Linked DNA regions of Blastochloris viridis. The protein of the gene in region 1 interacts with the protein of each later gene in a pairwise test. Links are inferred from orthologs where the notes say so. Each region holds a gene or a part of one and is shown on either strand. Other genes may lie near its edges.

Region 1 (4,893 bases):
GCGCGCAGCGCGCACGGTTTCTGTTTAGGTCTCCGGCGCGGGGGCAGTCGCTTCAGCGGTGCGGACCGGGATACGGCATTTCCTGCAACGGCGGAAAATGCTCTAATCCTGGCCACGGCCGCGGGTGAACGCAGAGCCGGTGCGGTGCCGCCATGACGATTGCGCAAGCAGTGAAAACGGAGGCGGTCGCCGCCGGCGGGGGCCGGACCCCGCGCGTATTCTGGATTGATTTCGCCAAAGCGTTCGGAATTATTCTGGTCTGCCTCGGTCACACCATTGGCGGGCTCAGGATCGACAGGATTGGCGCCGACCTCGAATTCTATAATTTCCTGCGGGCACTGATCTACACCTTCCATATGCCGCTATTCTTCTTCCTGTCCGGGGTTCTGACCGGATTTCGACCGTCGACGTCAGTCGGCGGGTTCATTCGCTCCTCGGTCGTCGGCCTCATTCTGCCCTATGTGCTGTGGAGCGTGGTGTTCGTCTTCGTGCAGAACGCGTTTTCGGGCGCGGTCAACGCGGCGACGCCCTATTCCGATCTTGCGCAGATGTGGTGGAAGCCGATCGGCTTGTTCTGGTTCTTCTATGCGCTGTTTGTAGCCAGGGCGGTTTATTTCGTCGCCATGGCGCTGTTCGGTCGCAGTGGCATGACGGCGGCGTTCATGGCGTTCGCCGCGCTCTATGGGCTGTCGTTCGCCGGGCTGACCGACTTCAACTCCATCCTGATGGGCGGCAGCTTTTTCGGCCTCGGCGTGCTGGCCGCGCCGCTGCTGTCGCGCGCGCCGGACCGCCGAGTGCTGATTGCGGCGCTGTTGGCCGCCACGGCGGCCTGGGCGGTGCTGGCGGTGGCGACGCTCGACCCGGCGACGCCGCGGCCGCTGTGGGTGGCGGCGGCCATCGCCGGCATCGCGATGACGGTGGCGGCGTCACGGCTGGTTCCGGCGCCGAACGGCAGCGTGCTCGGCGGGCTGGCGCTGATCGGACAGGCGTCGATGGCGATCTACGTCGCCCATGTGATGTTCTCGGCCACGGTGCGCGCCGTGCTCTACAAGGCCGGCGTCTATGACGCCACGTTGCACGTGGTGCTGGCCACGGCGGCAGGGGTGATCGGGCCGGTGGTGCTGTTCGTGCTCGCCAACCGGGCCGGGCTGGCGCCGTTCGTCGGCTTCGGCAGCACCCAAAAGAGCCTTTACGGGGCGCCGCTGTTCGGCCGGGTGGGGTGATCCGGTTTTCGGCCGGTCAGGCCGGAGAACCTTATCCCGGTCGGCGAAAAATCCTGTTCTGCCCAAGGATATTTCGGCGAGATCGTCGCCGGGATCCTGCAGCGATCGTCCGGAAACCGTTTGAGACAGCCGATCAGGCGGGGCTGCGCTGATCGTGGCTTTCGCTGGCGGCCGCGACAATCGCCAGCGCGGCGGCGCCCGGCATCGGCGGCTCGGCCGGCACGGCAAGGAAATCGGCGCGGCCGGTGAGGGCCTGTTCGAGCAGCTGGTGATAGCGGTGGCGTGACACCTCGACGCATCCGAAGCTCTCCAGGTGGCGGGTCGAGAACTGGGTGTCGAGCAGATAGAAGCCGCCGGCCAGCAGGCGGGCGGCGAGGTGGACCAGCGCCACCTTGGAGGCGTCGGTGGCGGTGTGGAACATGCTCTCGCCGAAGAACGCCCGGCCGACGGCGACGCCGTAGAGCCCGCCGACCAGTTCACCGCCGCGCCAGGCCTCGACGGTGTGGCAGTGGCCGAGCTCGAACAGGTCGCGATAGAGCTTGCGGATACGCAGGTTGATCCAGGTTCGCATCCGGCCGGGGCCGGGTGCCGAGCAGCCGTCGAGAACGCCGTCGAAATCGCGGTTGATGCGGATTTCGAAGCGGTCCGCCCGCACGGTGCGGGCCAGCCGGTGGCTGACATGCATGCGGTCGAGCGGGATGACGCCGCGGCGTTCCGGCTCGATCCAATAGAGTCCCGGGTCCTCGGCGCTCTCGGCCATCGGAAAGATGCCGCAAGCGTAGGCCTTCAGCAAAACCTCGGGGGTGATGTCCACCCGCCCGGAGAAGCCGCGCGTCATGAGGTGAGGACTCCGATCCCGCCATGAATTGGGGATCGCGCCCAAGCTATCACATCGCACCGCGGTGCGGCAGATTGTAGCAGCGCCCTCTGCCGCCGGCGCCGCCGGCTGGCGCGTCATGGGCGAAACTCCGGCCCGATCGGCCGGATTTCGCATCAAATATCCGGCGATCCCGCCAGGAAGTGCTCCAGCCAGTGGATGTCGTAAAGGCCGTTGGCGATGTCGGGGTGGCGCACCAGGGTGCGGAACAGCGGCACGGTGGTCTCGATGCCGTCGACCACGATCTCGTCCAGCGCGCGCCGGAGCCGCATCAGGCACTCGTTGCGGGTCTTGCCGTGCACGATCAGCTTGCCGACCAGCGAGTCGTAATAGGGCGGGATGACGTAACCCTGGTAGACCGCCGAATCGACGCGAACGCCCAAGCCGCCGGGCGGGTGGAAGTAGGTGATCCGGCCGGGCGAGGGCCGGAAGGTCGTCGGGTTCTCGGCGTTGATGCGGCACTCGATGGAGTGGCCGTTCAGCGTGATGTCGTCCTGCACGAACGACAGCGGCAGCCCGGCGGCGAGCCGGATCTGCTCGTTGAGCAGGTCGATGCCGGTCACCATCTCGGTCACCGGATGCTCGACCTGGATGCGGGTGTTCATCTCGATGAAGTAGAACTCGCCGTTCTCGTACAGGAATTCGACGGTGCCGGCCGAGAGGTACTTCAGCTCGCGCATGGCGTTGGCGACGACGGTGCCGATCTTGTGGCGGGAGTCGGCGTTGAGCGCGGGCGAGGGGCTCTCCTCCCACACCTTCTGGTGGCGGCGCTGTAGCGAGCAGTCGCGTTCGCCGATGTGGATGGCGTTGCCGCGGCCATCGCCCAGCACCTGGACCTCAATGTGGCGCGGCTTTTCCAGGTACTTCTCAAGATAGACCGTGGCGTCGCCGAACGCCGCCTTGGCCTCGGAGCGGGCGGTGGCGAGCGCGACCTCGATGTCGGCGGCGGTCCTGGCCACCTTCATGCCGCGGCCTCCGCCGCCGGCTGCCGCCTTGACCAGCACCGGGTAGCCGATGTCGGCCGCGACCCGCTTGGCCTCCTCATCGTCGGTGATGCCGCCTTCGGAGCCCGGCACGCACGGGATGCCGAGGCGTTTGGCGGTGCGCTTGGCCTCGATCTTGTCGCCCATCAGGCGAATGTGCTCGGGCTTGGGGCCGATGAAGCCGATGTGGTGGTCGGCGAGAATCTCGGCGAAGCGCGCGTTCTCCGACAGAAAGCCGTAACCGGGGTGGACGGCCTCGGCGCCGGTGATCTCGCAGGCCGCGAGCAGGGAGGGCACGTTGAGATAGCTGTCCTTGGCCGGCGGCGGGCCGATGCACACGCTCTCGTCGGCGAGCTTGACGTGCATGGCGTCGGCATCGGCCGTCGAGTGGACGGCGACGGTGGCGATGCCGAGTTCCTTGCAGGCGCGCAGGATGCGGAGCGCGATCTCGCCGCGGTTCGCAATCAGGATTTTCGAAAACATACGGGCCTCTTTTCCGCCGGGAGCGGCCCGGCGGCGACCGTCACTCGATGATCATCAATGGCTCGCCGTATTCGACCGGCTGGGCGTCGCCGACGAGAATTTGCGTCACCGTGCCGGCACGCGGCGCGGGGATCGCGTTCATCGTCTTCATCGCCTCGATGATCAGCAGGGTCTGGCCCTCCTTCACCTGCATGCCGACGTCGACGAAGGCCTTCGCGCCGGGCTCCGGCGCACGGTAGGCGGTGCCGACCATCGGCGACTTGACGAGGCCGGGGTGGTTGGCAGGGTCGACCGCCGCGGGCACCACCGGGGCGGCCGGCACTGGTGCCGGCACCGGTGCCGCGACGGTGTAGGCGGGAGCCGCCGCCATGGCCGCGGAGAACGGCGCGAGCTGGATGTTGCGGGCGACGCGAATCCGCAGCTCTCCGTGCTGGACCTCGACCTCGGTGAGGTCGGTGTCGTTGAGGAGCTGCGCGAGTTCGCGGATCAAACCAGGATCGATGGCAGATTTTGGCATCAAGACATTATCTCCCGGCGCCGGTTCAGGCCGTCGCCTTCAGCTTGGCGGAGCGGTCGGCTCGCCACGTAGGGCAGTGGATGCGCACGCACCGGGGGGAATCTGCGCAAAATACGCCTCGGCCGGACCGGTCTCGTCGCCACGCCGCGGCGCCGCTCGAAGCGCGCTTGGGGCCGGTTCGATGACAATCCGTCGGAGACGAACATCGCGATCATCGAAACCATCTGGCGCGGTCGACCGGTTCGCCCGCCGGCGCTCTTATAGGCATGGATCGGCCCCGTGAAAAGCCGCCTGTGCAGGCGAAGGCCGGCCGGGCGGCTTCGGTCCCCGAACGTGAGGTCGGCCGTGCGATTTCAAAGTCTTGCCGCGGGTGCGGCCGGGCGCGGGCGCCATGGTGCAGCGCAGCGCCGCCGGCGCGACCGCCGCCGCGGTTTGCGCCGGGCCGCGATTGGGCGGCCCGGCGGGTCGAATCAGCAGCGCGTGGTCTTGCAGCTGTCGCGGGTGGATTTGACGTGATCCTGCAGCTTGGGGAGGCCAACGGCGCCGATCAGCACGTTGTCGCCGATGACGTAGCTCGGCGTGCCGCTGAGGCCGAGGTCCTGCGCCAGCTGGAAGGTCTCCTGCAGCGATGCCTTCACCCCGTCGCTGTCGATGTCCTTGGCGAGCCGCGCCATGTCGAGGCCGACCTCCTTGGCCACCGCCAGCGCCCGCTCGCGGGTGGCCTCGGCGCGGCCGCCCATCAGCTTCTGATGGAATTCAAGGAACTTGGCAGGCGTGGCCTGCACCTTGACCGCGACCGCCACCTTGGCG
Region 2 (4,923 bases), 1.2 Mb from region 1 along the record:
AGCTCGAGCTCGGCCGCCGGCACCGGCGGCGTGCCCACCGGCGCCATCGCCGAGCCGAAATCGAGCGGGCCGAGGTCGAACGCGCCCAGAGCGAACTGGAACGCCGCGGGATCGTCCTTACCGTTGGCAGCGGGACCGTTGGCAGCGGGCGGCTCGGGCTCGGCCGGCGCCGGGTCCAAGGACACATGGGCCGGCGATGAGGCCGAAGGCGCCGGCAAAACCGAGTCTTCCAACGAAACCTTGGGAGTTGCCGGAGCGACCGGCTCGGGTGCAGCCGCGGGGGTCGGGGACTTGGCCGTCACCGGGGACTTGGCCGTCACCGACGCCTTGGCCGCGGCGGACGCAAGATCGATGCGCTCGACCCCGAGCCGGGGCATGCCGTGCTTGGTGGCGGCCGGACCAAGGCTGGTCGGCTCCGCAGCAAGGTCTGGGGCCGGCTTCGGCTCAGTCGCCATGTCAGCGGGCACCCTCCCCGGCGAACTCGCCGGCGCGCAGCTTGCGCGCCAATCCGTCGAGCACGGCATTGGCCATCGAGGTCTCGTCCCCTTCGAGGAAGGCGCTGGCAACGTCGACATACTGCGACACAACCACCCGCGCAGGAATATCCGGCCGGGACAGCAGTTCGTAGCAGCCGGCCCGCAGCAGCGCGCGCAGCACCGCCTCGACCCGCTTGAGCGGCCAGCCGCCGCTCAAGGTGGCGTCGATCAACGGATCGATCTGGCGCTGCTCGCGCACCACGCCTTCGACCAGATCGCGGAAGAACGCGACCTCCGCTTCCGGATGGGCAACGCCCTCGACCTCGCGGCCGATCCAGTGGCTTTCGAATTCCGCGAACACATCGGCGGTCGGGGTCGCGGCGACGTCCATCTGGTAGAGCGCCTGCACCGCATTGAGGCGGGCACCGGCCCTCGCGACGCGGCGGGACGACGCTTGCTGCGGCTTCATCACAAACACTCCCGTCCATCCAGGCGACGCTTCAGGCGCAGCAGCGTCAGCACCGCACTCGCGGCGTGGCCGCCCTTGTCGAGGCGCTGCGGGTCGGCACGTTCGAACGCCTGGGCCTCATTGTCGACGGTCAGGATGCCGTTGGCGAGCGGAAGCGCGCGGCTGACCGCAAGATTCATCAAGGCGCGGGCCGATTCGCTCGCCACAATGTCGTAGTGCGAGGTTTCGCCGCGAATGACGCAGCCGAGCGCCACCACGCCATCATAGGGCGTGCCGTTCGCGGCCGCGGTGGCGAGCGCAATCGCCACCGCGGGTGGAATTTCCAGCGAGCCGGGCACGGTGATGCAATCAACGGTCACGCCAGCGGCGCGAAGCCGGCGCAGCGCACCGTCGAGCAGAAGGTCGGCCAGCGCGTCGTAAAACCGCGCCTCGACCAGCAGGACGCGCGCGTCGGCAATGGGTTGCTCGGCCTCGGCGGCCGGGCGGGACGAAGACACAATCATCTGAAGGTTCCGGGTTTGCGCCCGGAGATACGCGGATCAGCGCGCCTCGGCAAGGCGCGCGGCGTAGCGGGCCATCAGATCGACTTCGAGATTGAGCCGCGAGCCCGCCGTCAGCGTGCCCCAGGTGGTCACCGCCAGGGTGTGCGGAATGATGTGAACGGTGAACGCATCGCCGGACACCTCATTGACGGTGAGCGAGGTGCCGTCCAGCGCCACCGAGCCCTTGGCGGCGATGAAGCGCGCGAGCTGGTGCGGCACGCGCAGCACGAAGGTGGCCTGGTCGGCGCCGTCGGTGCGCGTGACGATCTCGGCGAGGCCGTCGACATGGCCGGTGACGATATGGCCGCCGAGCTCGTCGCCGATCTTCAGCGAGCGTTCGAGGTTGATGCGGCTGCCGACCTGCCAACCGCCGGCGGTGGTGAGCTTCAGCGTCTCGGCGGCGGCGTCGATGGCATAGACGGTGCGGCCGGCCGTCTCGGCGACCTCGATCACCGTCATGCAGATGCCGGAATGGCAGATCGAGGCGCCGAGCGCGATCGAATCGGCCGGGTAGCGGCAGGCGACCGAGAGCCGCCGCAGATTGTCGCGCTCGGCAACTGCAACCACCTCGCCGATATCGGTGACGATGCCGGTGAACATGTCAAATCCTCCTCGAAACCGTCATGGTGTCGGCGCCGACCGCCACCCGCTCGATGGTTTTCAGCGCCGGCGCGGCGGTCAGCGCCGTCAGCGGCAGCCCGGCGAGCGCCGGCAGCGCGTCGTCGCCAAGCACGACGTTGCTGCCGAACACCACCGCCTCGTCGACCAGATCGGCCCCCAGCAGCGCCGCCGCCAGCGTCGGCCCGCCCTCGACCATCAGCCGGGTGATGCCGCGCAGCGCCAGCAACCGCAACACCTCGGCGAGATCGAGCCGGCCGTCGGCACCGCGGCCGACCCGCATCACCTCGGCGCCGGCCATTGTCAGCGCGCGATCGCGATCGACGTCGGCGTCGGCGCCGGCGATCAGCCACAGCGGCACGGTGCCGGCGGTAGCGACCAGACGCGACGACAGCGGCAGCTTGAGCGCAGGGTCGAGCACCACCCGCACCGGCGAGCGCGCGGCGAGGCCGGGCAGCCGGCAGGTCAGTTCGGGATCGTCGGCGAGCGCGGTGCCGATGCCGACCATGATGGCATCGTTCAGCGCCCGCAGCATGTGGACGCGAGCGCGGGCAGCCTCGCTGGTGATCGCCGCCGGGTGCGGCCCGGCCAGCCCGGCCTTGCCGTCGGCGGACACCGCGAGCTTCAGCATGACGTGCGGCCGGCCGTCGCGCACCCGGCGGATGTGGCCGGCGTGCGAGCGCTCGCCCTCCGCCCGCAGCACGTCGCGCACCACCTCGATGCCCGCCGCCTCAAGTTTCGCGAAGCCGGCGCCCGCCGTGCGCGGGTCGGGATCGCCGACCGCGGCCACCACGCGGGCGATGCCGGCCTGGATGATGGCCTCCGTGCAGGGCGGGGTTTTGCCGAAATGGGCGCAGGGCTCCAGCGACACGTAGAGCGTGGCGCCGCGCGCCGCCGCGCCCGCCATGGCCAGCGCCCCCGGCTCGGCGTGGGGGCGGCCGCCGGCCTGAGTCCAGCCGCGACCGACGATCACCGGCCGGCCGTCCTCGACGCGCACCACCAGCGCACCGACCGCAGGGTTGGGCCAGGTGGTGCCGCGCGCCGCGTCGCCGAGCGCGATTGCCGCCGCCATCAGCCGAACGTCATCCGCAACCAGCGCCGCGGCCGAGCCTGCGGTCATGGCCGCTCGACGCCGACCGTCGCGTGGGCAATCTCGCCCAGCAGGTTCTCGAAGTCCTTGGGATCGCGGAAATTCTGGTAAACCGAGGCGAACCGGACATAGGCCACGGTGTCGATGTCACGCAGCCGCTGCAGCACGAGCTGGCCGATCGCCTCGGAGCCGACCTCGCTCTCACCCTGGCGCTCCAGCTGGCGCACGATCTCCGACACCAGCCGGTCGATGCTCTCCTCGTCGACCGGTCGCTTGCGCACCGCGACCGCGATCGAGCGACGCAGCTTCTCGCGGTCGAACGGCACCCGCCGGCCGGAGCGCTTGAGCACCGTCAATTCGCGCAGCTGCACCCGCTCGAAGGTGGTGAAGCGGGCGCCGCAGTCGGGGCACACCCGCCGCCGCCGCACCGCCGTGCCGTCCTCGGAGGGGCGCGAGTCCTTCACCTGGGTGTCCAGGTTGGAACAGAAGGGACACTTCATGACCCGCGCCGCCCTCTCATCGGATCCTCTGGTGGGATCATGTCCCGCGGGATGCCATCCCGCGAGACTTTGTCATCACTGGCCGTAGACCGGAAAGCGCCGGGTCAGCTCGCCGACCTTGGCCGCCACCGCGGCCTCCGCCGCCGCATTGCCGGCCTCGCCGTTGCTCGACAGCCCGTCGAGCGCCTCGGCGATGAACGCGCCGACCTGGGCGAACTCCGGGGCGCCGAAGCCGCGGCTGGTCGCAGCCGGGGTGCCGAGCCGGATGCCGGAGGTCACCATCGGCTTTTCGGGGTCGAACGGGATGCCGTTCTTGTTGCAGGTGAGGTGCGCGCGCCCGAGCGCGGCTTCCGCCGCCTTGCCGGTCAGCGACTTCGGCCGCAGATCGACCAGCAGCAGGTGGTTGTCGGTGCCGCCGGTGACCAGCGCGAAGCCGGCCTTCAGCAGGGTGTCGGCCAGCACCTTGGCGTTGGCCACCACCTGGGCAGCGTAGGCGCGGAACTCCGGCCGCAGCGCCTCGCCGAACGCCACCGCCTTGGCGGCGATCACGTGCATCAGCGGGCCGCCCTGAAGGCCGGGGAAGATCGCCGAGTTGATCTTCTTGGCGAGCCCCTCGTCGTTGGTGAGGATCAGGCCGCCGCGCGGGCCGCGCAGGGTCTTGTGGGTGGTCGAGGTGACGACGTGGGCGTGCGGGAACGGCGAGGGATGCGCGCCGCCCGCCACCAGCCCGGCGAAGTGGGCGATGTCGACCATGAAATAGGCGCCGACCTCGTCGCAGATGGCGCGGAAGCGGGCGAAGTCCCAATGGCGGGCATAGGCCGAGCCGCCGGCCAGGATCAGCTTCGGCTTGTGCTCGCGGGCGAGCTTCTCCACCGCGTCCATGTCGATGCGCTGGTCATCCGGGCGCACATTGTACGGCACCACGTTGAACCACTTGCCGGACATGTTGACCGAGCTGCCGTGGGTCAGGTGGCCGCCGGCGGAGAGGTCGAGGCCCATGAAGGTATCGCCGGGCTTCAGCAGCGCCAGGAACACCGCCTGGTTGGCCTGGCTGCCGGAATTGGCCTGAACGTTGGCGAAGGCGCAGCCGAACAGCGTCTTGGCGCGGTCGATCGCGATGTTCTCGGCGATATCGACGAACTCACAGCCGCCATAGTAGCGCCGGCCGGGATAACCCTCGGCGTACTTGTTGGTCATGATCGAGCCTTGGGCCTCGAGCACGGCGCGC

The links. Proteins that work in one complex are often made in the same cells at the same time.
Region 2: the proteins of accC (region 1) and ribD interact in binary tests that used the Escherichia coli proteins (3 or more experiments, as listed by UniProt). The link is inferred for Blastochloris viridis from one-to-one orthologs.

The regions. Positions count from the first base shown.
Region 1 is NZ_CP012946.1:1,204,986-1,209,878, forward strand. Bases 1,392-4,312 are described here. They hold accC (acetyl-CoA carboxylase biotin carboxylase subunit), read right to left. Parts: upstream 3,567-4,312; coding sequence 2,217-3,566; downstream 1,392-2,216. Other genes in these bases: aat (leucyl/phenylalanyl-tRNA--protein transferase), read right to left, coding at 1,392-2,061; accB (acetyl-CoA carboxylase biotin carboxyl carrier protein), read right to left, coding at 3,607-4,083. Also shown: BVIR_RS05375 (acyltransferase family protein), read left to right, coding at 153-1,223; more of aat, read right to left, coding at 1,357-1,391; BVIR_RS05395 (DsbA family protein), read right to left, coding at 4,554-4,893. UniProt on the Escherichia coli protein: This protein is a component of the acetyl coenzyme A carboxylase complex; first, biotin carboxylase catalyzes the carboxylation of the carrier protein and then the transcarboxylase transfers the carboxyl group to form malonyl-CoA.
Region 2 is NZ_CP012946.1:2,419,490-2,424,412, forward strand. What follows is about bases 1,158-4,145. They hold ribD (bifunctional diaminohydroxyphosphoribosylaminopyrimidine deaminase/5-amino-6-(5-phosphoribosylamino)uracil reductase RibD), read right to left. Parts: upstream 3,226-4,145; coding sequence 2,089-3,225; downstream 1,158-2,088. Other genes in these bases: ribH (6,7-dimethyl-8-ribityllumazine synthase), read right to left, coding at 1,158-1,448; BVIR_RS10630 (riboflavin synthase), read right to left, coding at 1,485-2,087; nrdR (transcriptional regulator NrdR), read right to left, coding at 3,222-3,695; glyA (serine hydroxymethyltransferase), read right to left, coding at 3,771-4,145. Also shown: thiL (thiamine-phosphate kinase), read right to left, coding at 1-455; transcription antitermination factor NusB, read right to left, coding at 457-945; more of ribH, read right to left, coding at 945-1,157; more of glyA, read right to left, coding at 4,146-4,923. UniProt on the Escherichia coli protein: Converts 2,5-diamino-6-(ribosylamino)-4(3h)-pyrimidinone 5'-phosphate into 5-amino-6-(ribosylamino)-2,4(1h,3h)-pyrimidinedione 5'-phosphate.